2 regions of the Streptomyces uncialis genome follow, and region 2 is predicted to be linked to the other one. Evidence: riboswitches for the same ligand, from Rfam matches in the RefSeq annotation. Region 2 holds a riboswitch; the other holds the start of a gene.
The links. Region 2 has a riboswitch for glycine ahead of gcvT (glycine cleavage system aminomethyltransferase GcvT). Riboswitches for the same ligand answer to the same signal wherever they lie in the genome.
Positions count from the first base shown of each region.

Region 1: it holds a riboswitch for glycine, as region 2 does, so the genes downstream of both, gcvP (aminomethyl-transferring glycine dehydrogenase) here and gcvT (glycine cleavage system aminomethyltransferase GcvT) in region 2, are expected to answer to the same signal.

Region 1 is NZ_CP109583.1:7,859,721-7,874,764, forward strand. It holds gene OG711_RS32880 (DNA polymerase IV) at 1-1,001, shown strand, start outside; gene OG711_RS32885 (PRC-barrel domain-containing protein) at 1,037-1,435, opposite strand; glycine riboswitch at 1,550-1,647, shown strand; gene gcvP (aminomethyl-transferring glycine dehydrogenase) at 1,815-4,700, shown strand; gene OG711_RS32895 (DUF5999 family protein) at 4,893-5,090, opposite strand; gene OG711_RS32900 (hypothetical protein) at 5,547-6,188, opposite strand; gene OG711_RS32905 (glutamate-cysteine ligase family protein) at 6,705-8,225, shown strand; gene OG711_RS32910 (CPBP family intramembrane glutamic endopeptidase) at 8,452-9,261, shown strand; gene OG711_RS32915 (PhzF family phenazine biosynthesis protein) at 9,412-10,248, opposite strand; gene OG711_RS32920 (phosphatase PAP2 family protein) at 10,714-11,985, shown strand; gene OG711_RS32925 (RNA polymerase sigma factor) at 12,124-13,269, opposite strand; gene OG711_RS32930 (YciI family protein) at 13,278-13,685, opposite strand; gene OG711_RS32940 (PadR family transcriptional regulator) at 13,995-14,600, shown strand; gene OG711_RS32945 (hypothetical protein) at 14,780-14,968, opposite strand.
Region 2 is NZ_CP109583.1:2,935,945-2,950,988, reverse strand. It holds gene glyA (serine hydroxymethyltransferase) at 1-871, opposite strand, end outside; gene gcvH (glycine cleavage system protein GcvH) at 894-1,274, opposite strand; gene gcvT (glycine cleavage system aminomethyltransferase GcvT) at 1,411-2,526, opposite strand; glycine riboswitch at 2,702-2,796, opposite strand; gene OG711_RS11930 (AAA family ATPase) at 3,033-3,824, shown strand; gene OG711_RS11925 (enhanced serine sensitivity protein SseB) at 4,737-5,549, shown strand; gene OG711_RS11920 (enhanced serine sensitivity protein SseB C-terminal domain-containing protein) at 5,717-6,511, shown strand; gene OG711_RS11915 (ABC transporter permease) at 6,874-7,875, shown strand; gene OG711_RS11910 (ABC transporter substrate-binding protein) at 7,939-9,726, shown strand; gene OG711_RS11905 (ABC transporter permease) at 9,844-10,842, shown strand; gene OG711_RS11900 (ABC transporter ATP-binding protein) at 10,839-11,936, shown strand; gene OG711_RS11895 (ABC transporter ATP-binding protein) at 11,951-13,162, shown strand; gene OG711_RS11890 (trimeric intracellular cation channel family protein) at 13,725-14,387, shown strand; gene OG711_RS11885 (thioesterase family protein) at 14,453-15,044, shown strand, end outside.

The DNA.
Region 1 (15,044 bases), 4.9 Mb from region 2:
ACGACCGGCCGGTGGTGGCGGAGCGGGAGACGAAGTCGGTCTCCGTCGAGGACACCTACGACGTGGACATCCATGACCGCACCCGGGTCCGCCTGGAGGTCCAGCGGCTCGCCGCCCGCTGTGTGGGGCGGCTGCGGGCCTCCGGCCACTCGGGACGCACCGTGGTCCTCAAGGTCCGCCGCTACGACTTCTCCACCCTGACCCGCTCCGAGACGCTCCGGGGCCCCACCGACGACCCGTCGGTCGTCCAGGAGGCCGCCGCGCGGCTGCTGGAGTCGGTCGACACCACGGGCGGGGTGCGACTGCTGGGGGTGGGGGTCAGCGGTCTCGCGGACTACACCCAGGAAGACCTCTTCGCGCAGGCGGCGGGTGCGCGGGCCGCCGCCGAGGCGGCGGAGCGGACCGGCAGGGCGGACGCGGCGGCGAGGGCGGAGTCGGCGGACGAGGGCCAGGCCAGGGGGGCCGGGCCGGACGGGTCGCTGATCCATGAGGCGGGTGAGAAGGGTGAGCAGGGCGCCGGCGGGCCCGCCGGGGCGGCGGCCGGGGAGGGCGTAGCGGCGGAGCGGGGGTTCGGTGAGCCGCCGGTGGCGCCGGTGGAGCGGCGGTGGCCGGCCGGGCACGACGTACGGCATGCCGTGCACGGGCCCGGGTGGGTGCAGGGGAGCGGGGTGGGCAGGGTGACCGTGCGTTTCGAGACCCCGCAGTCGGCGCCCGGCCGGGTACGGACGTTCGCCGTCGACGACCGCGACCTGGAGCTGTCCGAGCCGGTGGCGCTGGTGCTTGAGCAGGTACCGCTGGCGGTCGAGCCGGAACCGGAACCGGGGGCGGGGCCGGGGGAGGGGCAGCAACCGGAGGCGGAACGGGGGCAGGGCCGTGGGGCGGAGCCGGAGGCGGAACGGGGGCCTGGGGCGGAGTCCGGACCCGGGGCGGAGTCCGGACCCGGGGCGGGGTCGTCCGTAGCGGATTCGTCGGCCTCGGCCGCTTCGCCCGGGGGCGGGTGACAGGGGGCGGGTGTCGTGGGCGGTGCCGCGCCGGGCTAGCCGTCGTCGGACGGTCGGTCTTCCTCGGCTGTGCCCGCGATCCGGCCGAAGTCCCGGTCGGGGGGTGTGCCGGAGCCGGAGGCCGCGATGTTCAGTCCGTAGTGGTGGTAGAGCTGGAGCTCCTGCTCCGGTGACAGATGGCGGCCCACCCCGAAGTCCGGCGCGTCCCTGATCAGGCCGCGCTCGAAGGGCACCCGCAGCGTGCCCGCCACCAGCTCGCTGGGCTCCAGCGGGACGAAGGCGTCCCGGCTGAACAGCCCGGTCCGTATCGCGGCCCACTCCGGTACGCCGGTGGCATCGTCCAGGTACACCTCGTCGACCGTGCCGAGCTTCGTGCCGTGGAGGTCGAACGCCTTGCGGCCGATCAGGTTGCGCGGATCGATATCGGTCTGCACGTGCCCTCCCGCTCGTCGCAAATCATCCGTAAGCACTACGAAAGAGCAGAATCACGGTCGCGGCCACTCGAAGGCCCGTGCGAGGGTCCCGCTGGTAGGCTGGCAGGCGGCTGTCGACCCTGTGCGGGAGAGTTCCCCGGCTGACGGCCGGGGGCGCCGAAGGAGCAAATCCTCCCCGGAATCTCTCAGGCCCCCAGTACCGCACGGGTGAGGTCACTCTGGAAAGCAGGGCGGGAGTTCCACGACCCCCGCCCTCACCGACGGTGAAAGCCGGGTCCTGGCCCGGTGAAGCTCTCAGGTCGAGATGACAGAGGGGGAGGCCGTCGGGCACCCGCGCCGTGGTGCCCTCGCAGGTCGCGCAGACCAGGAGGCCTCCGCCATGACAGCCAACCGTCCCACGCTCTCCCGTCTCGAACAGGGCATTCCCTTCGAGCGGCGGCACATCGGCCCCGACGTGGAGGCCCGTGCCAAGATGCTCGCGCAGGTCGGGTACGGCTCGCTGGACGAACTGACGGCCGCCGCCGTACCGGATGTGATCAAGAACGCCGAGGCGCTGGCCCTCCCCGGGGCCCGTACCGAGGCCGAGGTCCTCGCCGAGCTGCGCTCCCTCGCGGACCGCAACCAGGTGCTCGGTTCCATGATCGGGCTCGGCTACCACGGTACGTTCACCCCGCCGGTCATCCTCCGCAACGTCATGGAGAACCCGGCCTGGTACACCGCCTACACCCCGTACCAGCCGGAGATCTCGCAGGGCCGGCTGGAGGCGCTGCTGAACTTCCAGACCGTGGTCGCCGAACTGACCGGGCTGCCCACCTCCGGGGCGTCCCTGCTGGACGAGGGGACCGCCGCCGCCGAGGCCATGGCCCTGTCCCGGCGGGTCGGCAAGGTGAAGGACGGTGTCTTCCTGATCGACGCCGACACCCTGCCGCAGACCACCGCCGTCATCCGGACCCGTGCCGAACCCACCGGGGTCGAGGTCGTCGTCGCCGATCTGTCCGCCGGGATCCCGGACGAGGTCGCCGAACGCGGGGTCACCGGGGTCCTCCTCCAGTACCCGGGCGCCTCCGGCGCGGTCCGTGATCTGCGGACCGTCATCGAGCAGGCCCATGAGCTGGGCGCGATCGTCACCGTCGCCGCCGACCTCCTGGCGCTCACCCTGCTCACCCCGCCCGGTGAGCTGGGCGCCGACATCGCCGTCGGCACCACCCAGCGCTTCGGTGTGCCGATGGGCTTCGGCGGACCGCACGCGGGCTTCATGGCCGTCCAGGAGAAGTTCGCCCGCAATCTGCCCGGCAGGCTCGTCGGCGTCTCCGTCGACAGCGACGGCCACCAGGCGCTCCGGCTCGCGCTCCAGACCCGTGAGCAGCACATCCGCCGGGAGAAGGCCACCAGCAACATCTGCACCGCGCAGGTGCTGCTCGCGGTGATGGCCGGGATGTACGCCGTCTACCACGGCCCCGAGGGGCTGCGGACCATCGCCCGGCGCACCCACCGCTACGCCGCGATCCTCGCCGCCGGTCTGCGGCACGCCGGGGTCGAGATCGTGCACGGCGCCTACTTCGACACCCTCACCGCGCGGGTGCCGGGCGAGGCGGAGCGGATCGTGGCCGCCGCCCGCGAGGACGGTGTCAATCTGCGTCTCGTCGACGCCGACCACATCGGCATCGCCTGCGACGAGACGACGACCCGCGCCCAGCTCGGCGTCGTGTGGAGCGCGTTCGGCGCGGAGGCGGACATCGAGGCGCTCGACGCGTCGACCGCCGACACCCTGCCCGGCACACTGCTGCGCTCCGACGACTATCTCGCGCACCCCGTCTTCCAGCAGTACCGCTCCGAGACGTCGATGCTGCGCTATCTGCGCAAGCTGTCGGACCGTGACTACGCGCTGGACCGCGGCATGATTCCGCTCGGTTCCTGCACGATGAAGCTGAACGCGACCACCGAGATGGAGCCGGTGACCTGGCCGGAGTTCGGTCAGCTGCACCCGTTCGCGCCCGCCGAGCAGGCACAGGGCTATCTCACCCTGATCCATGAGCTGGAGGACCGGCTCGCCGAGGTCACCGGCTACGACAAGGTGTCCCTCCAGCCGAACGCGGGCTCCCAGGGCGAGCTGGCCGGACTGCTCGCGGTCCGCGGCTACCACCGGGCGAACGGCGACGAACAGCGTACGGTCTGCCTCATCCCGTCCTCGGCGCACGGCACCAACGCGGCGAGCGCCGTGATGGCCGGGATGAAGGTCGTCGTCGTGCGGACCGCCGACGACGGTGAGGTCGACGTCGAGGACCTGCGGGCCAAGATCGAGCGGCACCGTGACGAGCTGGCCGTCCTGATGATCACCTATCCGTCCACGCACGGGGTGTTCGAGGAGCATGTCGCCGACATCTGCGCGCAGGTGCACGACGCCGGTGGCCAGGTCTATGTGGACGGCGCCAACCTCAACGCCCTGGTCGGGCTCGCCAAGCCGGGCCGGTTCGGCGGCGATGTCTCGCATCTGAACCTGCACAAGACCTTCTGCATCCCGCACGGCGGTGGCGGTCCCGGGGTGGGCCCGGTCGCCGTCCGTTCGCATCTGGCGCCGTATCTGCCGAACCACCCGCTCCAGCCCGAGGCAGGTCCCGAGACGGGCGTCGGCCCGGTCTCCGCCGCCCCGTGGGGTTCCGCGGGCATCCTGCCGATCTCCTGGGCGTACGTCCGGCTCATGGGCGGTGAGGGGCTCAAGCGGGCCACCCAGGTCGCCGTGCTGTCCGCGAACTACGTGGCCAAGCGGCTGGAGCCGCACTACCCCGTGCTCTACACGGGCCCGGGCGGTCTCGTCGCGCACGAGTGCATCATCGATCTGCGTCCGCTGACCAAGGCGACCGGGGTGAGCGTCGACGATGTCGCCAAGCGCCTTGTCGACTACGGCTTCCACGCGCCGACCATGTCGTTCCCGGTGGCCGGCACGCTGATGATCGAGCCGACGGAGAGCGAGGACCTGCGCGAGCTGGATCGTTTCTGTGAGGCGATGATCGCGATTCGCGCGGAGATCGAGAAGGTCGGCTCGGGCGAGTGGCCCGCCGAGGACAACCCGCTGAGGGGCGCGCCGCACACCGCGCGCGCACTGTCGGGCGACTGGGAGCACGCGTACACCCGGGAGGAGGCGGTCTTCCCCGCCGGTGTCTCTCCCGCGGACAAGTACTGGCCGCCGGTGCGCCGGATCGACCAGGCGTACGGCGACCGCAATCTCGTCTGCTCCTGCCCGCCGCTGGACGCGTACGAGGACTGATCCTCCACGGGAGGCGTCGCGGAACCGTTGTCACCGGGGCCGTTCCGGAGGTGTCCGGAGCGGCCCCGTCCGGTCGCCGTGCTGGTACGTGTCACCTGTTCCGCGACCTGGGAACGGGTGACGGGCGCGTGGGGAACCGGACGGTGGACCGGATGCTGTTGCGCCGGGCCGCCGTCGGAGCTCGGGCGGCCCTCAGGCGGCGGTCATCGCCCCCATCGGGCGGTGCGGGGCGATGATCTCGCCGTTCGGCAGCAGTTCACCGGTGTCCTCGAAGACGAGGACGCCGTTGCAGAGCAGGCTCCATCCCTGTTCCGGGTGGTGCGCGGTGAGGAGCGCGGCCTCACGGTCGGCGGATTCTGCTGACGGGCACGCTGGCTGATGCTGGCACATGGTGGATGAGTTCTTTCGCTGCGATGTGAAGTCTGTCCTGCGGCTCGACTCGTTGCTCATGGCCGCCCCCCGTATCCTCGGTCCGGTTACCCCAGTGTTGCCCCACGGAAGTGATTCCGCAGGGATTTCGCGGCAGCAGGTTCTTACTCGTCAGAGACGTATCACCCGCTCGGATGGTTCAGCCCAAACGGGTTGTCCGATCGGGGGGTTCGGGGTGGTCGGAAAGGGCTAGTCCTTTCGGGCTGTTAGCGGAGACGAGTGAGCCCGGCGCTCTCGGTGAGCGCCGGGCTCGGCGTATTGCAGGGTGTGTTCCGGGGTGGTGCCGGAGAGCGGGCGCGCCGGGTCGCGTGGTCCGGCGGGGGCGGACGGGTGGCGCCGCGCGCTCCCGCCGGCGGGGTGTCCGGGACGCTCCCCGCGTCGTCCGGGCAGACCCGCCGGTGGTGGCGCGGACCCGGATCAGGCCGGGGTCGTGAGCGAGGTCGGGGCCGGGGCCGTGAGTGAGGCCGGTGTGACGAGCGAGGCCGTCGTGGTGGTGAGCGAGGCGGGGCGGGTCAGCCGATGGCCCAGCGCGGGCAGCAGCTCGCCCACCTGGTGGGGCCGGTGCGCGGCGACGCCCGGCGGGGCGGGCGCCAGCGGGATGAGCAGGTCGGTGGGGTCCAGGGACCCCTCGGCGGGATCGGCCGTGTGGTCGCCGTGCAGCCACAGCGTCAGCATGTACAGCTCCGGCACCGACAGCAGCCGGGCCTGGTACGACGTGCCGAGGGACTCGGCCTGGAGCACGGCGCGTTCGGTGGAGGCGATGTAGGGGCCCTCGAAGAAGTGCGAGAACTTCCAGCCGTCCGGGGTGGGGGTGGTGTCGGCCGCAGCCACGGACTGGTCGCCGCAGCGGATGACGAAACGCCAGCCCGCGAGCCGGGTGGGCGACGCGGGTACGAGGTGGTCGAGCACATGTACGGGCAGCGGCAGTTCCACCGAGGTGGTTCCCTGTGCGGCGCGCAGGGACGGGGTACGGGCTTCACGGACGGCCGTGGGGGAGCCGAGTGCCGCGACGACGCTGCGCAAGGCAGGCGCGGGAGCAAGGGGAAAGAGCAGCGGCATGGTGGGTCGCCTCTCATTCACAGGCAGGCGGAACCAGGGAAAGGTGCTTGCGGACGGCGCTGTCAGCACGGGGTCAGAGGGGGCGAGGGCGGTGGGGGCGAGCTCCGCGAGCGCCAACTCTCTGCCTCGGTAACGAAGTTTATACGACACGTGTTCGCCTGGTGATTCGTCTAGCCTATAGGGATACCGGCAACAAGGGGCGTTCCGGTCGCTGAATCGGGACTATTTCTCCCGATATCTGATGACTCCGAGGGCGTGACCTCGGGTGATTTCCCGGGGCGGACGGCCGATTCTCATCGGCATTTTTCACCATGCTTCGGCAAACAGTTGGCCCGTCCGGCGTCCGTTCCGTGGAACTACCGGTCATTGCTCCCTGAAAATACCGAGCTGAGACCCGGCCCACAGTAGCGGTCCAGGTGGCCGGTGCGGGGCGTTATCGATCGCGTGGTCTGGGCATCATCCCCCAGGACAGAGCGGCCGGTACGGCGGCTGCCCGCTTCGAGGAGGGATGCTGCGATGGGCGAGAAGGTGGCGGCGGGCGCCGTGGACCTGTCCGGTCGGCAGCAGTACCGCGAGAAGCTCCGGCAGTGTCTGGCGGGGCTCGGAAGGCTGCTGGCGGAGGAGCGGTTCGACCGCCCCAAGAACCTGATGGGTCTGGAGATCGAGCTCAATCTCGCCGGGCCCGACGGTCTGCCCCGCATGATGAACGGCCAGGTACTGGAGCGGATCGCGAGCCGGGATTTCCAGACCGAACTCGCGATGTTCAACCTGGAGGTGAATATCGCGCCTCACCGGCTGGGCGGCCGGGTTCTCGACCGGCTCGCCGAGGAACTTCGCACCGGGCTCTCCTACGCGCACCGGAAAGCGAACGAGGTCGATGCCGGAATCGTGATGATCGGCATTCTGCCGACCCTCACCCAGGACGACCTCGTGTCGGCGAATCTCTCCGAGGTCGATCGCTACACCCTGCTGAACGACCAGATCGTCGCCGCCCGGGGCGAGGACTTCCTGCTGGACATCGAGGGGGTCGAGCGGCTGACGTGCACCTCGCAGTCGATCGTCCCGGAAGCCGCGTGCACCTCGGTCCAGCTGCACCTCCAAGTGACCCCCGAGCGGTTCCCCGATGTGTGGAACGCGGCGCAGGCCGTGGCGGCCGTGCAGATCGCGCTGGGCGCCAACTCGCCGTTCCTGTTCGGACGGGAGCTGTGGCGGGAGTCGCGGCCCCCGCTGTTCCAGCAGTCCACGGACACCCGGCCGCCGGAGCTGGTGGCCCAGGGCGTGCGCCCGCGCACCTGGTTCGGGGAGCGCTGGATCGGGTCGGCGTACGACCTCTTCGAGGAGAACCTGAGGTTCTTCCCCCCGCTGCTGCCCCTGTGCGACGAGGAGGACCCCGCGCGGGTGCTGGACGACGGAGGGGTGCCCTCACTCGCCGAGCTCGTCCTGCACAACGGCACCGTCTACCGCTGGAACCGCCCGGTCTACGGCATCGCCGACGGGGTGCCGCACCTGCGGGTGGAGAACCGGGTCCTGCCCGCCGGGCCGACCGTGATCGACGTCGTCGCGAACACGGCCTTCTACTACGGAGTGGTCCGCGCACTGGCCGAGGACACCGTGCCGGTGTGGTCACTGCTGCCGTTCGAGGCCGCCGCCGCGAACTTCGACACCGCGTGCAGACACGGCATCGACGCCGAGCTGGAATGGCCCCGTCCGGGACGGTACGGCGGGACGGCGAGGATCCCGGCGGTCACCCTCGTCCTGGAGGAACTGCTGCCGCTCGCCGCCGCCGGACTCGACGCCTGGGGGGTGGAGCCCGCCGACCGCGACCTCTACCTCGGGGTGATCGAGGAGCGGTGCCGCCGGCGCGTCAACGGAGCCTCCTGGCAGGCGGCCACCTTCCACCGGGCGCGCGAGAGCGGACTGGACCGGCACGCGGCGCTCGCGGCGACCACCCGCCGCTACTGCGAGCTGATGCACGCCGGTGACCCCGTGCACACCTGGCCGGTCGGGCTCCCGCAGCCCGCGCTGCCCCTGGGCTGAACGGCGGCGCCGGGCCCCGGCGGACGCGACCCGTACCGGGCGGGCCGGACTTCTCCGGCCCGCCTTCGTACGTCCGGGGGCCGGAGCAGTCCGGCCCGCCTTCGTACGTCCGGGGGCCGGTCGGGCACCATCGTCGTACCCGTGGGGGCGACCGGCGGGGGAGGATGGGCGGGCGGCGCCACCGGCAGGGGCCGGGGCGCGGCGGGACTACTCGATGGAGGCACGGGTGCGGACGGAAGCGGGAGCGGTGGCCGGGGCGGATCCGGTGCGTCCGGTGGAACGGCTCTCACGGCGGACACTGCGGGACGAGACACTGCTCGTCCTCGCGCTCTGTCTGGGCGCGAGCGGGGTGTCCGCGCTGATCAGCTTCATCGGCTCGGTCACCGAGCCGGGCGGTCTCAAGGACCAGGCCGCGACCATGAACGCCTCGGCCGCTCCCGGCCGCCCCTGGCTCGACCTGGCCTGGCAGCTGTTCGGGATCAGCACCGCGCTCGTCCCCGTCGCGCTGGTCGCGCATCTGCTGATCCGGGAGGGCGCCGGGCTGCGTGCCATCGGCTTCGACCGGACGCGCCCGTGGTTCGACCTGGGGCGCGGGGCGGCGCTCGCGGCGGTGATCGGCAGCACCGGGATCGCCTTCTATCTGCTGGCCCGTGGCCTGGGCTTCAATCTCACCGTGGTGCCCGAGGCGCTGCCCGAGGTGTGGTGGAAGTACCCGGTGCTGATCCTGTCGGCGGTGCAGAACTCCGTGCTGGAGGAGGTCGTCGTCGTCGGCTATCTGCTGCGCCGGCTCGACCAGCTCGGCTGGTCCCCGTGGGCCTCGCTGGGCGCCAGTTCGCTGCTCCGTGGGTCGTACCACCTGTACCAGGGGATCGGCGGCTTCATCGGGAATCTGGTGATGGGCGTCGTCTTCGTGTATCTGTACCGGCGGTGGGGGCGGGTCGGCCCGCTCGTCGTCGCGCACACCCTGCTCGACATCGGGGCGTTCGTCGGGTACGCGCTGCTGGCGGGGCGGGTCGACTGGCTGCCGACTCCCTGAGCCGGGCGGCCGTTGCCGGGGGCGGTCGGCCACTCCTTCAAGGGGTCGGCCCCACTGCCCGGGGGGACTGCCGCTCTGCCCCCCCCGGGCCGTCCGCCTCCAGGCTTCCCGCATCCCGGACCGTCCGCCGCCCCGATCGCCTGAGGTTCGTCAGGCGAGCAGTTCGCCGTCGATGACGGTCACCGCGCTGCCGGTGAGCAGGGTGCGGTCGCCCATGAGGCGGGTGTGTACGACGCCGGAACGCGGCGACACCTGACGTCCGGTCAGTTCCGTGCGGCCCAGCCGGGCCGACCAGAAGGGTGCCAGGGCGGTGTGCGCGCTGCCCGTCACCGGGTCCTCGTCGATCCCGAACCGGGGGAAGAAGCACCGCGACACGAAGTCATGGCCCGCGGAAGGGTCCTGCGCGGGCGCGGTGGCGATGACACCTCGTTCGGAGACCAGGGCGAGCGCCCGGAGGTCGGGGGCCAGGGCGCGGACGGCCGCCTCGTCCGCGAACTCGGCCAGCAGATCACCGAGCTGCCCCGTGTCCAGTACGGAGAGCGGTTCGGCGCCCAGCGCGGCGCTGAGGTCCTCGGGCGCGGTGACCGGACCGAGCGGCGCGGTCGGGAAGTCCAGGGTGAGGGTGCCGTCCGGGTTCGGAGCGGCGGTCAGTACACCGGAGCGGGTCCGGAAGCGGACCGGACCGTCGATGAGGCCGGCGGTCCGCAGGACATGGGCGGTGGCCAGGGTGGCGTGCCCGCACATGTCGACCTCGGTGGTCGGCGTGAACCAGCGCAGCGCCCAGTCGGCGTCCTCGCCGGGCGGCAGCCGGTGCGCGAAGGCCGTCTCGGGGTGGTTGACCTCGCGGGCGACGAGCCCGAGCCAGGTGTCGTCGGGGAACCGGCCCGTGCCGGTCGCGGCCCCTTCCGACGGTTCGAGGAGGACGACCCCGGCGGGGTTCCCGGAGAAGGGGCGGTCGGTGAACGCATCGACGATTCGTAGGCGCATGCGCCGACCGTAGAGGGCCGGTCACGGCGCCGCCAAGGCCAATCCGATGCGTGTGGACCGGTTCCCCGTCGCGCGGTCCGGCGGGCCGGCCTGCGTCGCTCGCGGTCGGACGGGGTGCGGGAGGAGGCCGGAACGGCCGTCCCGGTCAGCGGCTCCGTCGGGCGGGGCGACGGGAGTTCATGGCCGCCCCAGGGCCGCCGGACCGCCGGGCACGGGACCGACCGGCTTTCGTACCACCCGTGACCAGGGAAACCCACCCGCACAGCTCCGCTAGCATGTTCGAGCTCATGGCGATCGCCTCTTCGCCGTCCTTCACCGGAAAATCATTACGGTCCGGCATGAAGGGTGACCTATTACTTAAAATCTAACAAATCGGCCAAACAATTGATATCCATAGCATCGCGGGTGTTTTCGCGAATAAAATGCAGACTTGCGTCCACCGAGTGGCGTCAGCCACGGGTGGTGATGTGGGCCACGGCGGGTGTGGTGGCCCTCGGATTCCTCATCGCGCTGGAAATCGCCGCGCGCCACTACGGCCTGCCGGGGCCGATCGTCCACCAGGCGCGAGAAGTGGTGTTCGCGCCCGCGTCGGGACCGCTGCTGTACGCCAGCATGGCGTTGATGCTGGTGGTGCTCACCCGGCGGGAGCGGTTCATCGCGGCCGGTACCGCGGTGGGCATCGACATCGTCTTCGCGCTGGTGCGGTGGGCGGTCGACGCCAAGTTCGCCTACGGCAACGGCGCGTTGTGGGTGATCCTGGGCTGTGCGGTCATCGCCTTCACGCGCCGCACGGGCGAGGACCGGATACTGCTGCTGAAGGGCGTCGGGCTGGGTCTGCTGCTGGTGGCCGGACGTAAGACCGGCGACACCTGGCTGCTGATCACGTCGAAGGCCCGGCCACAGGTGCTCGACCCGTATCTGGCCGCCGCCGACCAGGCGCTGGGTGACCCCTCGTGGCTGGTGGGCCGGGTCGTCGAGGCCACCGGCCCGATGGGTCACACGTTCCTCGACTGGATATATGTGCAGCTCGCGGTGGCCGCGGTCGTCGTCGCGCTGTACCAGCTGCGCCACGTGTCCGCCGAGCGCCGCTTCCCGGGCCATCATCTGGTCCGCACCTTCCTGATGGTCGGCCTGCTCGGGCCGGGCATCTACATGATCTTCCCGGTGGTCGGACCGATCTTCGCCTACGGCGCCGACGGCGGGCAGTGGGCGGTGGCAGATCTGTGGCCCAACACGCTGCCGCAGATCAGTGCCCCGGAACAGATGCCCTTCGACGAGATCACCCCGCGCAACTGCATGCCCAGCCTGCACACGGCGTGGGCCACCGTGATCTTCATCCACTCCCGCAAGGGCCCGCGGCTCCTGCGGTACGCCGGGGCGTTCTGGCTGATCGCCACGCTCGCCGCGACGCTCGGGTTCGGCTACCACTACGGCGTGGACCTCGTCGCCGGTGTGGTGTTCGCGGTCACGATCGAGGCAGGCATGCGCCAGCTCGACCGCGGCTGGGACCGCAAGGGAATCCAGCTGGTCGCCTACGGCACAGCGGTCTTCGTCGCGTTCCTGGTGTCCTATCGCTATCTGTCGATGGAGATGGCCGAGTACCCGTGGGTGTTCGGACCCCTTCTCATCCTGGCGATGTGCTCCGTGGTGTACGCCTACGCGCGGATCGCCAAGCTGTGGGACCAGCCGCAGATCACCCCGGCGCAGCGACTGGAACCGCAGCCCGAGATGGCCTGAGCCAGGGCGCGTCAGACCGGGGCCTCCCGGTGCGGACCGGAGCACGGCGGTCCGCACCGGGGCGCGAGGTCCTGGTCCGGCCTGTGTCCCGCTCACGGTCGGCCCGGCTCACGGTCGGCCCGGCCCGAGCGGGACCGCTCAGCGCGGCTCGCGGGTGTTGAGCCTGGCGGCCTGGCGGTTCAGATGGTCGCGCTCGGGGAGGTTGGACGCCTTGCGGGCCGCTTCGGCGTACAGCCGGGCGGCCGTCGCCAGGTCGCCGTCGCGCTCATGGAGGTACGCCGTCACCGCGGTATGGCGCGGGAGCGACACGTCCAGCTCCGCGAGGGCCGCGAGCCCCGCGCGCGGTCCCTCGGCCTCGCCGACGGCCACCGCGCGGTTGAGCCGGACGACGGGGCTGTCCGTCAGCCGTACGAGCTCGTCGTACCACTCGACGATCTGCGTCCAGTCGGTCTCCTCGGCGGTGGGCGCGTCGGCGTGGAGCGCCGCGACGGCGGCCTGGGCCTGGAACTCGCCCAGCCGGTCGCGGGCGAGGGCCGCCTGGAGGATTCCGACGCCCTCGGAGATCAGCGCGGTGTCCCACCTGCCGCGGTCCTGCTCGGCGAGCGGCACCAGACCGCCGTCGGGTGTGGTCCGGGCCGCGCGCCGGGCGTGGTGGAGCAGCATCAGGGCGAGCAGTCCCGCCGCCTCCGGGTGGTCGACCCGGGCCGCGAGCAGCCGGGTGAGCCGGATGGCCTCGGCGGCCAGGTCGACATCGCCGGAGTAGCCCTCGTTGAAGACCAGGTAGAGCACGCGCAGCACGGTGGCGACATCGCCGGGCCGGTCGAACCGCACACCGGAGACGGTGCGCTTGGCCCGGCTGATCCGCTGCGCCATGGTCGCCTCGGGCACCAGATAGGCGCGGGCGATCTGGCGGGTGGTCAGTCCGCCGACGGCGCGCAGCGTGAGCGCGACGGCGGACGACGGGGTCAGCGACGGGTGGGCGCACAGGAAGTAGAGCTGGAGGGTGTCGTCCGCCGCGGACGCGGGCCCGGGCGCGGGTTCCTCGTCGGCGAGGTCCTCACGCCGGCGGCGGGCGGTCTCCGCGCGGGTCGCGTCGAGGAACTTGCGCCAGGCCGCGGTGACCAGCCAGCCCTTCGGGTCCCGAGGGGGATCGGCCGACCAGTGGCGGACCGCCTCGACCAGTGCGTCCTGCACCGCGTCCTCGGCCGCCGCGAAGTCGGCTCCGCGGCGGACGAGGACACCGATCACGCTCGGCGTGAGGCGGCGGAGCAGCTCCGCGTCCACCTCGGAGGTCACTCGGTGACGGTGGGCGGCGCGGTCAGGAACGGGCGGAGCTCCAGCCATTCGTGGATCGGCTTCCCGCCCGCCCCGGGGGCGGCCGACAGCTCACCGGCCAGTGCGACGGCGCGGTCATAGGTGTCGACGTCGATCACCATCCAGCCGGCGATGAGGTCCTTGGTCTCGGGGAACGGGCCGTCGGTGACCGGCGGACGGCCCTCGCCGTCGTACCGGACGAACGTCCCCTCGGGTGCGAGCGCCTGACCGTCGACGAACTCGCCGGTCTTCTCCAGACGGGCCGCGAAGTCGTTCATGTACTGGATGTGGGCGGAGATCTCCTCGGGTGTCCACCGGTCCATCGGTACGTCGTTCACCGCGGCCGGGGCGCCACGGTAGTGCTTGAGCAGCAGGTACTTGGCCATCGTCTTCTCCTCGGTACTGGTGCGACCCATGGTGGCCGCGTTCGACCCTGGGACGGAGCCGGACACGGGTTCTCGACATCGGCGTCCGAACTTTTTCTTCCCTGGTGCGGATGTTCCGTTGTTCCTGGTCGGCAAGGACGCCGCCGCATGGCCCGCCGTCCGGGCCGTGCCCGACCCGGGTGTCCGCGGCGGCGGGATGCGGAGCCCCCGACAGATCGGCCCGGTCGTCTTCGGGGGTCTTGCTCCGACCGTTGTTTCGATATATCGTTGACGTATCGCGACCGATCAATGAACTAAGGAGTGATCGCTATGCGTCCCCATGGACACGAATACGACGGGCAGGGCTCGTGCGGCCCCGGACATCACGGTCGGGGCGGCTTCGAGGGCAGGCGGGCCGCCTTCGGTCCCTTCGGGCCGGGCTTCGGTCCGGGCGGCGGGCCGTGGGGCGGGCGCGGCCGTGGCGGACCGAGGGGGCGGGCGCGGCGCGGGGACGTGCGCGCGTCGATCCTGGTCCTGCTGAAGGACCGTGCGATGCACGGCTACGAGATGATCCAGGAGATCGCCGAGCGCAGCGGCGGGGTGTGGAAGCCCAGTCCGGGCTCGGTGTACCCGACCTTGCAGCTGCTGGAGGACGAGGGTCTGATCAGCAGCGCCACGGACGGCGGCAAGAAGCTGTTCTCGCTCACCGAGCCCGGCAGGCAGGCCGCGGCGGACGGCCCGGACGCGCCCTGGGAGGACGCCGGGCGCGGGGCCGACCGGGAGGCGCTGAACGAGATCCGGCAGGCCGGGACCGGGCTGATGGACGCGTTCGGCCAGGTCTGGAGGACCGGCGACAAGGAGCAGCGCGACAAAGCGGTCGCCGTGATCAACGAGGCCCGCAAGAAGCTGTATCTGATCCTCGCCGACGAGGGTTGAGCCGGCGGAGGCTGAGTCGCTGGGGGTCGAGCCGGGGGTCGAGTTCGGCCGATGCCGGGGCGACGGACGCCGGGTCGGCCGGGTCGGGCTGTCAGGGGTGAGGCGGGCCCGGGCCGGAGTGCTGGGGGTGGCGCGCTGGACGGGACGGCGCGCGGGGAACGGTGTGCGCGGGGCGGGGGTCAGCGCACGCGCCGGATCTCCGCCGCGTCGAACAGGTCGAACGCCCTGGGGTGGGGACCCTCGTCATGACAGTGCCAGGCTTCCCAGAACAGGTCCGCGAGCAGGGCGTCGTCGGGGGCGTAGACCCGGTACACGTAATCCCTGCCGTCGATGGACGGCAAGGTCACGAGCCAGCACTCGTCCTCCATGCTCCTGAAGGACGTACGGGAAAACCCGCCGGTTGCTGATCGGAACCACATATTCCGATTGGCTCCGGGGTCCGGA
Region 2 (15,044 bases):
CCAGGGTGCGCTGCTGGCGCTCCTTGAACTCCTCCGTCGCCGCGACCTTGAAGGAGACGGCCTTGGCCGCGATGACGTGCTCCAGCGGGCCGCCCTGCTGACCGGGGAAGACCGCCGAGTTGATCTTCTTCGCCAGCTCCTGGGTGGACAGGATGACCCCGCCGCGCGGACCACCGAGCGTCTTGTGCGTGGTGGTCGTGACGACATGGGCGTGCGGGACGGGGTTGGGGTGCAGCCCCGCCGCCACCAGACCCGCGAAGTGGGCCATGTCGACCATGAGGTACGCGCCGACCTCGTCCGCGATCCGGCGGAACGCCGCGAAGTCGAGCTGGCGCGGGTACGCCGACCAGCCCGCGACGATCAGCTTCGGCCGGGCCTCCTTGGCGAGCTTCTCGACCTCGGCCATGTCGACCTGGCCGGTGGTCTCGTCCACGTGGTAGGCGACCACGTTGTACAGCTTGCCGGAGAAGTTGATCTTCATGCCATGGGTCAGGTGCCCGCCGTGCGCGAGGTTCAGACCCATGATCGTGTCGCCCGGCTTCAGCAGCGCGAACATCGCCGCCGCGTTGGCCTGGGCACCGGAGTGCGGCTGGACGTTGGCGTGCTCGGCGCCGAACAGTTCCTTGATCCGGTCGATGGCGATCTGCTCGATCACATCGACGTGCTCGCAGCCGCCGTAGTAGCGGCGGCCCGGGTAGCCCTCCGCGTACTTGTTGGTCAGGACCGAGCCCTGGGCCTCCATGACCGCGACCGGGGCGAAGTTCTCCGACGCGATCATTTCCAGCGTGGACTGCTGGCGGCGCAGCTCGGCGTCGACGGCGGCGGCGACATCCGGGTCCAGCTCGTGCAGAGAGGTGTTCAGAAGCGACATCAGTAGATCCCTCGGTCTCGGGTCAGCCCGCGGAGAACGCGGTGTACTCGTCGGCGGAGAGCAGATCGTCCGGCTCGGCGCCGACGCGTACCTTGAAGAGCCAGCCCCCCTCGAAGGGCGCGGAGTTCACGAGGGACGGGTCGTCGACCACGTCCTGGTTGAACTCCGTGACCTCCCCGGTCACCGGCGAGTACAGGTCGCTGACCGACTTCGTCGACTCCAGCTCGCCGCACGTCTCACCCGCGGTGACCTGCCGGCCGACCTCGGGAAGCTGGGCGTAGACCACATCGCCGAGCGCGCCTGCGGCGAACTCCGTGATGCCGATCGTCGACACACCGTCGTCGCCGGCGGCCGACAGCCACTCGTGCTCCTTGCTGTAACGAAGCTGCTGGGGGTTGCTCATGAGTCGAATTCTCCTGTACGCGGGGGAGTGCTGGGGAACGGGATGTCTTGGTATGCGAGACGGCCGCCGGGACACGGGCCCGAACAGGCCACAGCGGGACGGAGCGGGCCGTGCGAGGGCCCGACCGCCCGCCGCGCTACTTCTGGCGCTTGTAGAAGGGGAGCGCCACGACCTCGTACGGCTCGTGGGTGCCCCGGATGTCGACGCCGACCCCGGGGGTGCCGGGCTCGGCGTGCGCGGTGTCCACGTAGGCCATCGCGATCGGCTTGCCGAGTGTCGGGGACGGGGCGCCGGAGGTGACCTCGCCGATCACCACGCCGTCCGCGACGACGGCGAACCCGGCGCGCGGCACCCGGCGGCCCTCGGCGATCAGTCCGACCAGCTTGCGGGGCGCCTTCGCGGCGGCGCGCTCGGCGGCGGCCGTCAGGGCCTCACGGCCCACGAAGCCGCCGTCCTTCTCGAACTTCACGACCCGGCCGAGGCCGGCGTCGAAGGGGGTCAGCGCCGTCGTCAGCTCGTTGCCGTACAGCGGCATGCCCGCCTCCAGGCGCAGGGTGTCCCGGCAGGACAGCCCGCACGGCACCAGACCTGCCCCGGCGCCCGCGTCGGTCAGCGCCCGCCACAGGGTCTCGGCGTGCTCCGGCGCCACGAACAGCTCGAAGCCGTCCTCGCCGGTGTACCCGGTCCGGGCGATCAGCGCGGGGACGCCCGCGACCGTGCCGGGCAGGCCCGCGTAGTACTTCAGACCGTCCAGGTCCGCGTCGGTGACGGCCTTGAGGATGCCGGGCGACTCCGGGCCCTGCACGGCGATCAGCGCGTACGCGTCCCGGTCGTCCCGCACCTCGGCGTCGAAGCCCGCGGCCCGCTCCAGCAGCGCGTCCAGCACGGTCTGCGCGTTGCCCGCGTTCGCGACGACCAGGTACTCGGTGTCGCCGGTGCGGTAGACGATCAGGTCGTCCAGGATGCCGCCGTCCTCGCGGCAGATCATGGTGTACCGGGCGCGGCCCGCGCCGACCGTGCCGATGTTGCCGACCAGCGCGTGGTTCAGCAGCCCGACGGCCTGCGGCCCGGTGACGGTGATCTCGCCCATGTGCGACAGGTCGAACAGCCCGGCACGGGTCCGTACGGCGTTGTGCTCGTCGCGCTCGCTCCCGTACCGCAGCGGCATGTCCCAGCCCGCGAAATCGGTCATGGTCGCCCCGAGCGACCGGTGCAGGGCGTCGAGGGCGGTATGACGGGGGGCGTTGCTCATGAAGGGTGCTCCCAGGGCATGACGGCGAGGTGATCCTCCCCATCTGTCATCGGAACCTGAGAGGTTCGCCGGACGACGCGCCGTGCGCGGTGAGTCCGGTTTGCACCTTGGGTGGGACCGCTCAGGACCAGGGGCCCAAGGGCTCCCGGTACTGCGGTCCGCTTTTCAGATGTGCCTCGCCCGCGCGGTAACTGGGCCTGAGAGATTCAAGGGAGGGACTTGCTCCTTCGGCGCCCCGGCGTCGGCCGAGGGCTCTCCCGCGCGGATTCAAGCGGCCGGTATGCAGTTGGCGCGCTCATCATTGCACGCATTCGCCGCCGAGGGCAGGGCAGCATCCGTACGGGAGTGCGGAAACGGGAGTACGGACCGCGGGCGGCGTGTTGGAGGGGGTACGGGCCGTAACGGTCCTGTGGCAGTACCGGTACCCGATCACGATTGTCCGAAATTACCCGCTCTTTACACTCTACGGGGAAGGCTCACGTGACCGACTGGAGGGGACGATCACGGTGAACAGGACCAGGGTGACGGTGGGCGCTTCCGGTATCGCGCTTCCCGGACAGTCGGGCGCGCCCGCCGCGGAGGTGGCCGCGGAACGGCGGCTCGGTGTCGTACGGGACTTCCGCGACCGTTCGGGCAGGGGGCCCCGCGCGCTGCGTTTCGACCCCGGTGACCTCGTCGTCGTCTCGGGTCTGCCCGGCAGCGGGAAGACGACGCTGATGGCGCGGACGGTGGGGGACACGGATCTCCGGGGCGGGGCGGGTGCCGGGGCCCTGGGCGCCGCCGCGGCCGCGGTCCGGATCGACTCCCAGGACACCCGGGACCGCTGGGCGCGGCGGGTTCCGGCGGCGGTGCCGTACGCGCTGTACCGGCCGCTGGTGCGGTTCGCCCACTTCGCGGGGCTGCGCAGGGCGCTGCGGTCCGGGGCGGGTGTCGTGGTGCATGACTGCGGGACGCAGGCGTGGGTGCGGCGGTGGCTCGCGCGGGAGGCCCGGCGGCGGGGGGCGGTGCTGCATCTGCTGCTGCTCGATGTCGCGCCGCGGACCGCGCTGGACGGGCAGCGGGAGCGGGGGCGCGGGGTGTCGCGGTACGCCTTCGCGCGGCACCGGCGGGCGGTGGGGCGGTTGGTGCGGGACGCGGAGCGGGGGGTTCTGCCCCGGGGGTGCAGGTCCGCGGTGCTGCTCGACCGGGCCGCGGCGGACACCCTCCGCACGATCGCCTTCGCTTGCGCCTCCGGGTCCGCGCCCACGCCTCTCCCCGTGCGGGTCGCCCCCGGTCTGCGCGGTACCCCGCACCCCTGAGGTTCCCCGGGCTGGGCGTACTTGTTCCCGTGCCGTCGCTCGTGGGGTGCGCAGTTCCCCGCGCCCCTAGGGTTTCCCGGCTGGGCGTACTTGTTCCCGTGCGGGTACTTCGGGGGTGCGCAGTTCCCCGCGCTCCTGGGTCGTCCCGGGTGGGCGTCGCACGTGCTGTGCGGGCTCGACGGGGGTGCGCAGTTCCCCGCGCCCCTTGATCGCGCCCCTGGACGCTGCCGGTCGGGTGCGGCAGGCAGCCACAGGCCGGCCCCGAGGCGGCAGCCCCCAGGCCCGCGAGGAACCGCGCACCCCTGTCGGGCCCGCACGGGACGAGTTACGCCCAGGGGCGAGTACCCAGGGGCGCGGGGAACTGCGCCCCCCGTCCGGCCCGCACAGGAACAAGTACGCCCAGACGCGAGGACCCAGGGGCGCGAGGAACTGCGCACCCCACGAGCGACGGCACAGGGACAGGTACGCCCACCCGGGCAAACCTAGGGGCGCGGGGAACTGCGCACCCCACGAGCGACGGCACAGGAACAAGTGGGCCCAGCCGGGCAGACCCAGGGGCGCGGGGAACTGCGCACCCCCGAAGTACCTGCACGGGAACAGGTACGCCCAGCCGGGGAACCCTAGGGGCGCGGGGAACTGCGCACCCCACGAGCGACGGCACAGGAAACAGGTACGCCCACCCGGGCAGACCCAGAGGCGCAAGCGAAGGCGGCCCGCGGGGAACCGCACACCCCACGAGCGACCCGCACGGGAACAGGTACGCCCAGCCCGGGGGACCCCGGCACGCGGGCCCGGGGCGGCCCGGTGAGGGGGCCGCGTACGGACGGGAAGGCGGCCGCCCCCACCTCGCGCCCCCGCGACTTCGCTAAGGTGCGTGCCGCACCCCGCACCGTCCAGAGCAGGTGGTTGACCATGGAGTTCCCGGCCCCCGCACCGGCCCCCCACCCCCCGGAGGGCCCCGCACCGGCCCCCCACCCCCCCGAGGGCAACGGGTGGCCCGCGAACGAGTTGGAGGAGGTGCTCGCCGCCTCCGTGGGCGTCCCCACGGCCGCCCCCCGGATCGTCGAGGCCCTGGGCCGCAGCCGGATATGGGTTCCGCTCCCCAACGGCGGCGGCCGCACCAGCAGCAGCCTCGATCTGCCGACCCTGGAGATCGACGGCCAGGCCTACGTCCCCGTCTTCAGCTCCGAGCACCGCTTCCACCAGACCGTCGGCGACCGTATGGACGGCACCGCCGCCCCGGCCGTCGAGTTCGCCCGGGGCCTGCCCCCGCAGCTCGGCATCGTCCTCAACCCCGACGGCCCCGTCGGCGTCCCGCTGCCGCCCCCGGCCGTCGCGGAACTGTGCCGCGCCGGACGCACCGCCCTCGACGGCCCCGGCAGCGGCGGCCGGGTCCGCCTCTTCGAGCCGGACTGGAAGGAGGACCCCGTCGACTTCCTCGCCGCCGCGAGCGCCGAGTTCGAGGGCACGGGCGTCGTCACCACGGCCCGCCGCTGCCTCGCCAGCGTGGAGGGCGCCGAGCCGAACCTCTTCGTCGGCGTCGAACTGGACCCCGCGCAGCTCGCCGGAGCCGGTCGCGAACTCCCGCTGGACGCCCTCGGCCGCGCCCTCGGCCTGGTACCGGTGGCCTGGGGGGTCAACCTCGTCCTCCTCGATGTCGCCCATGATCCCGTCGCCGACTGGATGCGGGAGAAGGTGCGGCCCTTCTACGCCCGGGGCCGGTGAGCACCGTCACCTGTGACCGACCTGGGACCGGCACGTCAAGTCGGTCCCGGCCGTGGCGCTTAAGCTGGTTTCATGGCCTGATCCGGGGCCCGGGCGGACCGGGGCGGACGAATCGGGTCGTGTCGGCTGCGGAACTGTTCTGATGGGTCACGAAGGGGCGGTCAAGGGTGAGTGCGTCGGGCACGGCTGCGGCCGGGCAGATCGAGCACATGCTGCGCCAGGTGACCCCCGGGCGCTACGACGCGTACGAGGCGTTGCTGCGCGCCCTGGCCGACCCGTCGTCCGGCCAGGTCTGGATGCTGCTGTGGCAGGGCCGCTCGGGCTCGCCCGACGCCCAGTACGGCAACATGGACGTCGACGGCCTCGGCTACGCCCCGTGTGTGACCTCGGCCCAGGAGCTGTCCGCGAGCGGCTGGAACCGCGGCTACGAGGTGCTGCCCGTCACCGAGGTCGCCCGCGCGCTCTACCCCGACCGCTACGGCCTGTGGCTCAACCCGCATGCCCCCGGCGGCGGTGTCGGCATCCCCTGGCTCGATCTGCGGCGCGTCGCCACCGGCCTGGAGCGCCAGCCCGCCGGACCGCTGCGGCTGACCGAGCCGGCGATCGAGATCCCGCAGTTCTACGCGCTGCTCGGACAGAACGCCCACCGCACCCCCGCCGTCCGCTCGCTGCGCCGCGCCTGGGTGCAGCCCGCGCTCGGCGCCCCGTACCTGGCGATCGGGCTGGACGTGTACGACAGCGGCCCCGGTGCCGTGGACGCGGTGCGGGCGATGATGCAGCAGTCCATCGGCGCGGTGCCCGAGGGCCTCGCCGTGTCGACGGTCGCGCTGTCCGACGAGTACGACCCCGTCGCGATGTGGCTGCGGGCGCACGCCCGGCCCTTCTACGACCGTGAATCGCATGTCGCCCCCGCCGCGCCTACCGCCGGGTACGGCTACCCGCCGCAGCAGAGCGCGTACTGACCCGCTCTGTCACCTCACGGGCCCTCCGTGCCCGTTGACCCCTTTTACTCTTCGGCGCGGCTTGTGCGGGCAGAAGTCGCACTGGTCTACGCGCGTCCTGTAACGGTTTCCAACTGGCCGGTGTCCGGGGTTCGTTACCTCCCGTTCGAATAACGGAACCTGCCGGACCGCATCACGGTTGCGCATCCATTCACTGTCAGGTCTGGCTACGGATCGCGGCCGGGATGAAGACTCCCGCACCAGGGGCCGCGCCGCCCCGCTCGACGGGGGCACCCAGCCCTCACGCACGACGGCTGATCATGTCGCCATCGCGGCAAGTACGGGCCGGTCACCGCCGGTTGAGAAAAGGGGTCCCCGCCACCATGACGGCACCATTGCACGAGCCCACCGCGCAAGCGGCCCCGTCGGCCGCCGAGGAGGTCGCCGCGGTCGAGGGGAAGGCGGTGCAGGGGCGTTCCCTCGGGCGTATCGCCTGGGAGCGCCTGAAACGCGACAAACTCGCCCTGTTCGGCGGCGCCGTGGTGCTGCTGCTGATCCTGGTCGCCATCCTCGCCCCGTTCATCACCAAGCTCGCGGGCCAGGACCCCGACGTCCATCACGAGGACCTGATCGACCCGCTGTTCTCCACCCCGATCGGCTCGTACGGCGGGATGAGCGGTGAGCACTGGCTCGGTGTCGAGCCCGTCAACGGCCGCGACATCTTCGCCCGGATCGTCTACGGGGCCCGGATCTCGCTGCTCGTCGGCTTCGCGTCCGCGATGGTCGCCGTCGTGATCGGTACGGTCCTCGGGGTCCTCGCCGGTTACTTCGGCGGCTGGCTGGACGCGGCCATCAGCCGGCTGATGGACCTGCTGCTGTCCTTCCCGCAGCTGCTGTTCATCATCGCGCTGGTCTCGGTGATGCCGAACGAGATGCTGGGGCTCACCGGCACCGGTGTCCGGCTCTTCGTGATGATCCTGGTCATCGGCTTCTTCGGCTGGCCCTACGTCGGCCGTGTGGTGCGCGGCCAGACCCTCTCGCTGCGGGAGCGCGAGTACGTGGAGGCGGCCCGCAGTCTCGGCGCGGGACGCTTCTACATCCTGTTCAAGGAACTGCTGCCCAACCTGGTGGCCCCGATCATCGTGTACATGACCATGATGATCCCGACGAACATCCTCACGGAGGCGGCCCTCAGCTTCCTGGGTGTCGGCGTCAAGCCGCCCACCTCGTCCTGGGGCGACATGCTCTCCTCCGCGGTGAGCTACTACGAGGCCGACCCGATGTACATGGTCATCCCGGGTCTGGCCATCTTCATCACCGTCCTCTCCTTCAATCTCTTCGGCGACGGCGTACGCGATGCGCTCGACCCGAAGGGCTCCCGCTGAACTGCCGTACCACCAGGGCCCGTTGCTCGGACAGGCCACGAATCACACGGAGGAACCGACATCGTGACTACCCACATCAGCAGAGGACGGCGCAAGCAGGCCGTGGCGGCGACCGCCGTGGTCGCGGCGCTGCTGGCCACGGCGGCGTGCGGCGGCGACAGCGGCGGCGACAACGATGGCAAGGGCGGCGGCAAGGCCGCGGGCTTCGACGCGGCCAACAACAAGATCGCGAGCGCCGGTACCACGAAGGGCGGCACGCTCAAGTTCGCGGGCGCCCAGGACGCCGACTCATGGGACACCACCCGCGGCTACTACGGCTTCGCGTGGAACTTCATGCGCTACTACAGCCGTCAGCTCGTCACCAGCCAGACCCAGCCCGGCAAGGCCGGTTCCGACCTGACCCCGGACCTCGCCAACGCGCGCGCCGAGATCAGCGACGACGGCAAGACGTACAAGTACACCCTGCGTGACGGGATCACCTGGGAGGACGGCAAGCCGATCACCTCCCAGGACGTCAAGTACGGCATCCAGCGCGTGTGGGCGCAGGACGTGCTGTCCGGCGGCCCGATCTACCTCAAGGACGTCCTCGACCCCAAGGGCGAGTACCCGGGCCCGTACAAGGACAAGTCCAAGGACAAGCTCGGCCTCAAGGCGATCGAGACGCCCGACGACAAGACCATCATCTTCAAGCTGCCCGAGGCGAACAGCGACTTCGAGGAGATGCTGGCGCTCACCTCGGCGTCCCCGGTCCGCCAGGACAAGGACACCAAGTCGAAGTACGGTCTGAAGCCGTTCTCGTCCGGCCCGTACAAGTTCGAGTCGTACACGCCGAACAAGGAAATCACCCTCGTCCGCAACACGGAGTGGAAGCAGTCCTCCGACCCGGTCCGCAAGGCCCTGCCGGACAAGGTCACGGTGACCCTGTTCTCGAACGCCGACGAGATGGACAACCGCATCCTCGCCGGTGACTACCACCTGGACATCAACCAGACCGGGCTGTCCCCGCAGGGCCGTATCAAGGCCCTGAAGGACCACAAGAACAACCTGGACAACCCGGTCTCCGGCTACATCCGCTACGCGGTGTTCCCGCAGACGGTCGCGCCGTTCGACAACATCGAGTGCCGCAAGGCCGTCATCTACGGCGCCGACCACAAGTCGCTCCAGACCGCGCGCGGCGGCCCGATGGCCGGTGGCGACATCGGCACCAACATGCTCCCGCCGTCCGTCCCGGGCTCCGAGGGCCAGAAGTACGACCCGTACGGTCTCGCCCAGAACGACGGCAAGCCCGACGAGGCCAAGGCCAAGGACGCGCTGAAGAAGTGCGGCAAGCCGAACGGCTTCAAGACCACCATCGCCGTCCGGAACAACAAGCCGGTCGAGGTGGCCACCGCCGAGTCGCTCCAGGCGTCGCTGAAGAAGATCGGCATCACGGTCGACATCGACAAGTACGACGGCTCGCAGACCTCGGGCATCATCGGCAACCCGAAGGTCGTCAAGGACAAGAACTACGGCATCATCATCATGGGCTGGGGCCCCGACTTCCCGTCGGTCCAGGGCTACGGCCAGCCGCTGTGGGACAGCAAGTACATCCTCGACAGCGGTAACAACAACTTCGCGATGATCAACGACAAGGCGATCGACGGCAACTTCGACAAGTTCGTCACCGAGCTGGACGACGCGAAGAAGGAGCAGCTCGCCACCCAGATCAACCACCAGGTGATGGAGGGCGCGTACTACCTGCCCTTCGTCTTCGAGAAGTTCATCAACTTCCGGTCGTCGGACCTGACCAACGTGTACACCACGGACGCGTACAGCGGTCAGTACGACTTCATCAGCCTGGGCCTGAAGTAACGACCACCCCGGCACACCCGCCGTACGGCACGAAAGGCAGGTGAAGGCCGGAGCGGTAGGGTCGCGGGCCACCGGAGGACCTCCGGTGGCCCGCGACCCCCGCCGGGCCGAAGAGCTGTGCTCGCATACCTCATCAGGCGGCTGCTGGCCGCCGCAGTGATGCTGGTGGTCATCGTCGTGGTGGTCTTCTGCATCTTCTTCCTCATCCCCCAGTGGGCGGGCGTCGACCCGGCCACGATGTACGTGGGCAAGCAGTCCGACGCCGCGGCCGTGGAGGCCGTGCGGGACAAGCTCCAGCTCGGCGACCCGATCTACGCGCAGGTCCTGGAGTTCTTCAAGGGTCTGTTCGTCGGCCGCACCTACGCGGCGGGCGGCGAGGTCACCAACTGCTCGGCTCCCTGCTTCGGTTACTCGTTCCGCAGTGAGCAGGCCATCTGGCCCGTCCTCACCGACCGGCTGCCGGTGACCCTGACCCTGGCGCTCGGCGCGGCCGTCCTGTGGCTGCTGTTCGGTGTCGCCGCCGGTGTGCTCTCCGCCCTCAAGCGGGGCACCCTGTGGGACCGCTCGGCCATGGTCGTCGCCCTCTCGGGCGTCTCCCTGCCGATCTACTTCACCGCGCTGCTCTCGCTCGCCGCCTTCGACTACGGCCTCGGCTGGATCGACGGCGAGTACCAGGAGATCGGTGACGGACTCGGCGGCTGGTTCCAGGGCATGCTCCTGCCCTGGGTGACCCTGTCCTTCCTGTACGCGGCGATGTACGCGCGGATCACCCGGGCCACCATGCTCGAAGTGCTCGGCGAGGACTACATCCGCACCGCCCGCGCCAAGGGACTGACCGAACCCGTCGTCATCGGCAAGCACGCCATGCGCTCCACGATGACCCCGATCCTCACCATGCTCGGGATGGACCTCGGGGCCCTGATCGGCGGCGCGATCCTCACCGAGACCGCGTTCAACCTCCCAGGACTCGGCCAGGCCGTCCTCAAGGCGATCAGTGAACGCGACCTGCCGATCATCCTCGGCGTCACCCTGGTCACCTCGCTCGCCGTGATCGTCGCCAACCTCGCCGTGGACTTCCTCTACGCCGTGATCGACCCCCGAGTGAGGCTCGCATGACCCGACTCAGCAAGACCGGGGCGGCCCTCGGCGAACCCGTGACCGACTCCCCGCCGCCCACCGCGTTCCTCGACGTACGCGATCTGAAGGTGCACTTCCCGACCGACGACGGCGTGGTCAAGTCCGTCGACGGACTCAGCTTCACACTGGAGAAGGGCAAGACCCTCGGGATCGTCGGGGAGTCCGGCTCCGGCAAGTCGGTGACCTCGCTCGGCATCATGGGCCTGCACACCGCCGGCCAGTACGGCAAGCGCAAGGCCCGGCTCTCCGGGGAGATCTGGCTCGACGGACAAGAGCTGCTGTCCGCCGACCCGGACAAGGTGCGCAAGCTGCGCGGCCGGGAGATGGCGATGATCTTCCAGGACCCGCTGTCCGCGCTGCACCCGTACTACACGATCGGCCAGCAGATCGTGGAGGCGTACCGCGTCCACCACGACGTCAGCAAGAAGGCCGCCCGCAAGCGGGCCGTCGACATGCTCGACCGGGTCGGCATCCCCCAGCCCGACAAACGCGTCGACAGCTACCCGCACGAGTTCTCCGGCGGGATGCGCCAGCGCGCCATGATCGCCATGGCATTGGTCAACAACCCCGAACTGCTCATCGCGGACGAGCCGACGACCGCCCTCGACGTCACCGTCCAGGCGCAGATCCTCGACCTGATCCGCGATCTCCAGAAGGAGTTCGGCTCGGCGGTCGTCATCATCACCCACGACCTGGGGGTCGTCGCCGAACTCGCCGACGACATCCTGGTGATGTACGGCGGCCGGTGCGTGGAACGCGGACCCGCCGAGCAGGTGTTCTACGAGCCCCGCCACCCCTACACCTGGGGACTGCTCGGCTCGATGCCCCGGCTCGACCGCGAGGAGACCGAACGGCTGATCCCGGTCAAGGGCTCCCCGCCCTCGCTGATCAACATCCCGGACGGCTGCGCCTTCAACCCGCGCTGCCCGTACGCGGACGTCCCCAAGGACGACGTCACGCGCAAGGTCCGCCCCGAGCTGACGCGGGTCGGCGGTGCCCACTGGGCCGCCTGCCATATGGCGCAGGAGCAGCGGGAGCGGATCTGGACCGAAGAGATTGCGCCCAAGCTGTGAGCGAGGACAAACCCGTGACGAGCGACGACAAAGGCTCCAAGCCGGTCCCCGCCCAGCGGTCCGCCGGCGCCGCCTTGACCGAGGACCCGGCACCCGGCGAGGTGCTGCTGAGGGTCAGCGGTCTCCAGAAGCACTTCCCCATCCGCAAGGGCCTGCTCCAGCGGCAGTCCGGGGCGGTCAAGGCGGTCGACGGCATCGACTTCGAGGTGCGCGCGGGGGAGACCCTGGGCGTCGTCGGCGAGTCGGGCTGCGGCAAGTCCACGATGGGGCGGCTCATCACCCGGCTGCTGGAGCCCACGGCCGGCACGGTGGAGTTCCAGGGCCGGGACATCACGCACCTCGGGGTCGCCGGGATGCGGCCCCTGCGGCGCGATGTCCAGATGATCTTCCAGGACCCGTACTCCTCGCTGAACCCCCGGCACACCATCGGCACGATCGTGGGCGCGCCCTTCCGGCTCCAGCGCGTCAGCCCCGAGGGCGGTGTCAAGAAGGAGGTCCAGCGGCTGCTGGAGGTGGTCGGCCTCAACCCCGAGCACTACAACCGCTATCCGCACGAGTTCTCCGGCGGCCAGCGCCAGCGCATCGGGATCGCCCGCGCGCTCGCCCTCAAGCCGAAGCTGGTCGTGGCGGACGAGCCCGTGTCGGCGCTGGACGTGTCCATCCAGGCGCAGGTGGTCAACCTCCTGGACGATCTCCAGACCGAGCTGGGGCTCACCTATGTGATCATCGCGCACGATCTGTCCGTCGTCCGGCATGTCTCGGACCGGATCGCGGTGATGTACCTCGGCAAGATCGTCGAGCTGGCGGACCGCAAGTCGCTGTACGCGTCGCCCATGCATCCGTACACCAAGGCCCTGATGTCGGCGGTGCCGATCCCGGACCCCCGGCGGCGGACCGCCAAGAGCGAGCGCATCCTGCTGAAGGGGGACGTGCCGTCGCCCATCTCGCCGCCCAGCGGCTGCCGGTTCCACACCCGGTGCTGGAAGGCGACGGAGATCTGCGCCCGGCAGGAGCCGGTGTTCGTGGAGCTGCGGCCGGGGCAGTCCGTGGCCTGCCACCATCCCGAGAACGCGGCGGATCAGGCGCCGGGGGACACGGTGCTGTTGTCGGCGGCGGTGGACGCGGTGGCGGTGGTGGCGGTGGGGAAGGACGCGCCGGCCCCCACGCATGTGTCCGACCCGTCGCAGGTCCGGACTCCGTCGGAGGCGGCCGCGGACGACGCGTGAGCGGGTGGCTCCCGCCCCGCCTCCGGTGACCGCCGGGGGCGGGTCGCCTTCGCTTGCGCTTCCGAGGTTTGTCCAGCTGGGCCTACCTGTCCCTGTGCCGTCGTTCGTGGGTGCGCAGTTCCCCGCGCCCCTTTGGGGCGCCGTCTGCTTGTTCTTCGGGTCGGTGCCGGTCGGGATTCTCCGTCCTCGCTCCAACGCGCTCGGTCGGACATCCCCCTGGTCCGACTGAAGAGCATCGGAGTCTGCGGGCAGAGATTCCCGCCCACCCCCTTACGTGAGTCCCGCGACTGCACGAGGAGGGGGGTTTGAACCCCGGCCCCGCTTGCTGACAGCCCGCACCCTGACGACAGCCCCAGGAGAGCGCCCCCAAAGGGGCGCGGGGAACTGCGCAAAAGACGAGGGCGGACCCGCACCCTAGGAGCGACCGCAATGGGGCAGCATCCAGGGGCGCGGGGAACTGCGCACCCCCGTCCGACCCGCACGGGAACAGGTAGGCCCAGCCGGACAGACCTCGGAAGCGCAAGCGAAGGCGACCTGCGGGGGATATGGGGGAGAATGGCCCGTGCTCCAAGACCTGTTCACCCCCTCCGTCCAGCACGCGCTGGACCTCGCCGGGATCTTCGTCTTCGCCATCTCCGGCGCGCTCCTCGCCGTACGCAAGAACTTCGACGTGTTCGGCATAGCCGTACTCGCCGAGGTCACCGCCCTGGGCGGCGGGCTCTTCCGCGACCTGGTGATCGGCGCCGTCCCCCCTGCGGCGTTCACCGACCTCGGCTATTTCCTGACCCCCCTGGTCGCCGCGGCGCTCGTCTTCTTCCTGCACCCGCAGGTGGAACGCATCCAGACGGGGGTGAACGTCTTCGACGCCGCGGGCCTCGGCCTCTTCGGGGTGACGGGCACCACCAAGGCGTACGAGTACGGCCTGGGGCTCACCGCGTCGGCGGCGCTCGGACTGGCCACGGCCGTCGGCGGCGGTGTGCTGCGGGACATGATCGCCAACGAGGTCCCGTCCCTGGTCCGCTGGGACCGGGACCTGTACGCGGTACCGGCCATGGTCGGCGCGTGCATGGCCGCCCTGTTCATCCAGTACGACATGCTCAACGTCCTGACCAGCGCGATCGCCGTGGTCACGACCTTCGCCATCCGGCTGCTGGCCCTGCGCTTCCACTGGCGCGCGCCCCGCGCCTGGAACCGCCGCTCGACGGCCGTGGAGATCGACGAGTGAGCGGCCGACGGTCCGGGACCGGCGGAAAGCTACCGCTTAGTATGGACCTGTTGTAGCGTACCGGCATGTCAGAGACACGGGTAGAGGCAGCGATCGGCGACAGCGAGTTCGACCGGGACACCGCGGTCGTGCCCCGGGGCCCCACCGACCCGGGCGTCTACGACACCGAGCTGTCGCCCGGCTGGACGATCATCTCCGCCGTCAACGGCGGCTATCTGCTCGCCCTCGTCGGCCGCGCCCTCGCGCACGCCCTGCCCCACCCCGACCCCTTCACCGTCTCGGCCCACTACCTCACGGCGTCCCGCCCCGGCCCCGCCGTCATCCGCACCGAGACGGTCCGCACCGGCCGCACCCTCTCCACCGGCCAGGCGTCCCTCTTCCAGCTCGACGACGACGGCCACGAGGTCGAACGGATGCGGGCCCTCGCCGCGTACGGAGACCTCGGCGCACTCCCCGACGACGTCCGCACCTCGGCCAAGCCGCCCCAGCTGCCCCCTTACGACCAGTGCCTCGGCCCCGAGGACGCCCCGGGCGACACTCCCCTGCCCGGCAGCTCCGCCATCACCGAACGGCTCGCGCTCAAGCTCGACCCCGCGACCCTCGGCTGGGTCCTCGGCGCGCCCTCCGGACGCGGTGAGATGCGGGCCTGGCTCGGGC